2 regions of the Tsuneonella sediminis genome follow, and region 2 is predicted to be linked to the other one. Evidence: predicted binding sites of a transcription regulator. Region 2 holds the regulator's gene; the other holds the start of a gene.
The links. Region 2 encodes LexA, which represses DNA repair genes until DNA is damaged. Its sites were predicted from a motif close to GTTCCNCNCTTGTTCT; they were not measured.
Positions count from the first base shown of each region.

Region 1: the regulator LexA is predicted to act here: its motif matches at 928-943, upstream of ACPV3N_RS04085 (deoxyguanosinetriphosphate triphosphohydrolase).

Region 1 covers NZ_JBNCBU010000001.1:794,373-796,822, reverse strand. Annotated here, with positions in the region: gene ACPV3N_RS04090 (S8 family serine peptidase) at 1-833, shown strand, start outside; gene ACPV3N_RS04085 (deoxyguanosinetriphosphate triphosphohydrolase) at 985-2,145, shown strand; gene ACPV3N_RS04080 (NAD(P)H-binding protein) at 2,138-2,450, shown strand, end outside.
Region 2 covers NZ_JBNCBU010000001.1:225,763-228,212, reverse strand. Annotated here, with positions in the region: gene trpC (indole-3-glycerol phosphate synthase TrpC) at 1-6, shown strand, start outside; gene moaC (cyclic pyranopterin monophosphate synthase MoaC) at 149-658, shown strand; gene lexA (transcriptional repressor LexA) at 708-1,403, shown strand; gene ACPV3N_RS01140 (ComEC/Rec2 family competence protein) at 1,394-2,450, opposite strand, start outside.

The DNA of each region.
Region 1 (2,450 bases), 570 kb from region 2:
CATTCTGCGAGCAAGACCAGGAGATGGCCATTGCCGTAGTCGCGCAGGGAAGGCCCGAGGGGCCGACCGCAAAGGCCGAGACTGTTCCATGGGGTATCACGCGCGTCGGCGGCGGCGGCAGCACCGCGAGCGGGAAGGCATGGGTGCTCGACACCGGGATCGACCTCGATCACCCCGACCTCAACGTGAACGTCGCGCTTAGCGCAAGCTTCACCCGCGAGAAGAACGCTGACGATGGCAACGGCCATGGATCGCACGTGGCTGGGACCATCGGCGCCAAGGCGAACAACGGGATCGGCGTACTCGGCGTGGCGCCGGGGGTCCAGCTCGTCGCGGTCAAGGTGCTGACCCGGAGCGGCTCGGGGACCAACAGCGGCGTGATTGCCGGGGTGGACTACGCGGGCAAGAACTTTGCAGCGGGTGATGTGGCGAACATGAGCCTCGGTGGCGGATTCAGCCAGGCTCTCAATGACGCGGTGATTGCCGCGGCTGCCAAGGGCCTCAAGTTTGCGCTAGCCGCCGGCAACGAATCGACCAGCGCAACCACCAAGTCGCCGGCTTCGGCGAACGGGCCAAACATCTACACGATTTCCTCGTTCGCGCAGGGAGACACGTGGTCGAGTTTCTCGAACTACGGCAATCCGCCGGTCGATTTTGCCGAGCCGGGTTCCTCTATCTATTCGACCTATAAGAGCGGCGGATATGCGACGCTTTCGGGTACCTCGATGGCCAGCCCCCATGCCGCAGGCCTGCTCTTGTTCGGCACGCCGAAAAGCGGCGGCACGGTTTCGGGCGACCCTGACGGCAACCCGGACACCATCGGCATCAAGTGACCACCGTTTCCGGCGGGTCGCACCTGGCCGGATGATCTGCGGGCCGCGCGTCGTTGCGATGCGCGGCCCGTTTTTTTGTCGGGCGCGGGGCGATGTTCCGCTGCTGTTCCCGTTGCCCGGGCGGGACGCGCCCACTAACCGCCTGATGCCGATGACGCTCGCCCCCTATGCTGCCGATCCAGCCGCCAGTCGCGGCCGCGAGTTCGCCGAGAGGCGCGAGGGCACCCGCGGACCCCGCAGCGAGTTCCAGCGCGATCGCGACCGGATCGTCCATTCGATCGCTTTCCGCCGCCTCAAGGCGAAGACACAGGTCTTCATAGCGCCGGACGGCGATCACTATCGCACGCGTCTGACCCACAGCATCGAGGTGGCACAAATCGGCCGCGTGATTGCCCGCGCGCTCGGGCTCGACGAGGACCTGACCGAAGCCCTGTGCCTCGCCCACGACATCGGCCATCCGCCGTTCGGCCATGCCGGCGAGGACGCGCTGCGCGAGGCGATGGCGGAGCGCGGCGGGTTCGACCATAACGCCCACACGTTGCGGGTCCTCATGCGCCTCGAAAACCCGTATTGCGACCACCCGGGGCTGAACCTGTCGTGGGACCTGCTCGAGGGGCTGGCGAAGCACAACGGGCCGGTGAGCACCCCCAACTGGGCGCTCGCCGAACTCGACGAGGCATTCCCGCTCGATCTCGGCGCTTGGCCAAGCCTCGAAGCGCAGGTCGCTGCGATTGCCGACGATATCGCCTACGACAACCACGACATCGACGACGGCCTTCGTGCCGGTTTCCTCCTTCTCGACGACCTGCTGGACCTTCCCGCGATCGCCGAGCAGTACCGCGCGGTAGAGCGGCGCCATCCATCCGCCAGCGTCGACCAGCGCCTGCGCGAACTGGTCCGCAGCCGGATCGGACTGATGGTCAACGACGTGATCGACACGACCCGCACGAACGCGAAGGGAATGCGCAGCGTGGCCGAAGTTCGCGCGCATCCCGGGCAACTTGCCGGGTTCTCTGCCGCGATGGGCGAAGAGGAGCGAGCGCTCAAGGCGTTCATGTACGAGCGGCTCTATTACCATCCCGAACAGCTGACCGCGGCCAGTCGCGCGCGCGACGTCGTTTCACGGCTGTTCGCGGCCTATGACCAGAACCCGGCTGCGCTGCCGCCTGAGTGGCGTGCGGCGCTGCCCGAGGACGAACCCGGGCGTAGCCGGCATCTTGCCGATTTCATCGCCGGAATGACCGACAGGTTCGCGATCCGCCAGTGCACCGAGATATTCGGACGCGAGCCGGAGGGGCTTCGCAATGTCTGAACCTCTGCGGATCGCGCTCGTCGGTGCGACGGGGCTGATCGGCCGCGAGGTAATGCGGCTGGCCGTCGGGCGCGAGGACATGCGACTCGTTGCGGTAGCCCGGCGCGAAACTCCGTTGCCGCCGGGAGCGCGAATGGAGATGTTCGTCGCCGATCCGGCCAAGTGGGGGGAAGTGTTCGAGGCAGTACGCCCGAATGCAGTGATTTGCGCGCTCGGGACGACGTGGAAGAAGGCGGGGCGCGACGAGGAGGCTTTCCGCGCGGTCGATCACGCCCTCGTGATCGCAACAGCAAAGACCGCAAGGG
Region 2 (2,450 bases):
CCGTGAGCTTTCCTACACCCCGCAGGGCGTGGCATAGGGGAGCGATGGCCTCGACTATCGCATTTCCAGCCCCCTGCCCTCTGCTTCCGTCGGTCGCGGCCGTTATTGCACCTGGACTGCGTGACATGTGTGACACGGACAAGCGTGAATGACACTCAGTCACCTCGACAGCAAAGGTGCCGCACGGATGGTCGATGTCGGCAAGAAGTCCGCCACGGCGCGGACCGCCACCGCCAGCGGACGGATCCGCATGAGCGCAGCCGCGCTTCGTGCCGTGCGGGACGGCAGCGGGCCCAAGGGCGATGTTCTCGCCGTGGCGCGGGTCGCTGGGATAATGGCGGCCAAGAAGACCTCCGAACTCATACCGCTATGCCACCCGCTCCCCCTTCAATCCGTGAAGCTCGACTTCACGTTCGAGGCCGATGCCGTCACCGTTGCGGCGCGGGTTTCCCTCACAGACCGGACGGGCGTTGAAATGGAAGCGTTGACAGCCGCTTGCGTCGCGCTTCTGACAATCTACGACATGGGCAAGGCGCTCGACAAGAGCATGGTGATCGAAGCTGTGCGATTGCTGGAAAAAACCGGCGGCAAGTCCGGCGACTGGCGCGCGACCGAGGCAGTTCCTGCGCGGGTTGACGAATCGCAACAAGTTTCCTAATTGTTCCGCGTTCGTTCCCGGATTGGGACGGTTTGTCGGGGATAGGCCCATGCTCACGGCCAAGCAGCGTGAACTTCTGCAATTCATCACCGTTCGCCTCGAGGAAAACGGCATCTCGCCGTCGTTCGAGGAGATGAAGGAAGCGCTCGACCTCAAGAGCAAGTCGGGTGTGCACCGGCTCATTTCCGCGCTCGAGGAGCGCGGGTTCATCCGCCGCCTGCCGAACCGCGCACGCGCGCTCGAAGTGATCCGCCAGCCCGGGGATTCGGTGGCCGCTCCCCGCAACGGACAGGCTCCGCGCGCGAACGACAATGTCGTTCCGCTCCGCACGCCGGCCGCCCCGCGGCCCGAGCCCGCGAACGACATCGTCGAACTGCCCCTGCACGGCCGGATCGCCGCGGGCATGCCGATCGAGGCGCTGGAAGGCCAAAGCACGCTGCCCGTTCCCGCCGCCCTGCTCGGCCCCGGCGAACACTACGCGCTCGAGGTTTCGGGCGACTCGATGATCGAGGCCGGTATCTTCGATGGCGATTTCGCGCTCGTGAAGCGCACCGACGTCGCCCGCGACGGAGAGATCGTAGTGGCGCTCGTCCGCGACGAGGAGGCCACGCTCAAGTTCCTGCGCCGGCAGGACGGGATGATCCGGCTCGACCCCGCGAACGGCGCTTACGAGCCGCAGCTCTACCGTGCGGCCGAGGTGAAGGTTCAGGGCAAGCTCGCAGGTTTGCTGCGCCGCTACCACTGATTCCGGCGCAGGGGGTCGCCCCCCCGCGCCGTCCACCAGGGGTGCGAACCCTGCCCGCTTGCCACCGTAGTGATCCGCCGGGCCTCGAGGTCGATGGCAAGGCCCCCGCTCTGCTGCAGGAAGCGCCGGTCGGCTTTCAGCCAGCGCGGACGGCAACTGCGGGGAAGGTAGCGGTCCGCGATGACGATGTCCGACGCCTCGCATGCCGCCGCGAGTGACCGGTCCTCGATCCGCGACCGGCTTCGTGCCAACAGCAGCAACCAGTCACGCCCGCCGCGTTCGAGCGCGATACTGCAGAAGTCCCGGCTGCATCGCGCTCCCGACCAGCGCTCGAGCGGTATCGGCACCCCCTCCTGGCCGGCGAGCTCGAGCAGGTTGTCACGGGCGAAGCCGCTCCTCCCCTCGCGCAGCACCAGCAAGCGCTCTCCCTCCCCTGCGATGCCGACATTGCGCCCGTCACTGCCGACCAGCAGGTTGGGAACCGGGGTCGCGACCAGCAGCCCGGCTGCGAGCGCCGCCGGAACCAGTCCGAGCATCCGCACCCGCCCGTGCCACAGCGCAAGCCACGCTCCACCGGCAAGGAAAAGGCTGAAGGTGCCCCACCCCATCTGGGGCATAAGCCGCACCGCCCCCGGCTGTTCGGCGGTGAACCGGGCGATCCCAAGCAGCGCTTCGAGCGATTTTCCCGCGAGCCACCAGGCCGGCGCGCCGCCGCCGAAGAGGTCGAGCACCAGTGCGAGTGCGATCGCCGGCATCGAGATGAATGACACCAGCGGAATGGCGACCACGTTTGCGAACGCACCGTAGAAGCCTGCGCGGTGAAAGTGGAACAGGACGATCGGCATCAGCGCGATCTCGATCACGAGACCCGTCAGGAGGAGGATGGCGAGGCGCCGCCCCGTCCGTGCAAACCAGCTTTCCTCGCGCGCGGCAAGGAACGCGCGCACCGGAGCCGCCTCGTGCAGCGCAACGATCGCGATCACCGCGGCGAAGCTCATCTGGAAGCTCGGTCCGACGAGAGCCTCGGGCCAGGCAACCAGCACCGCG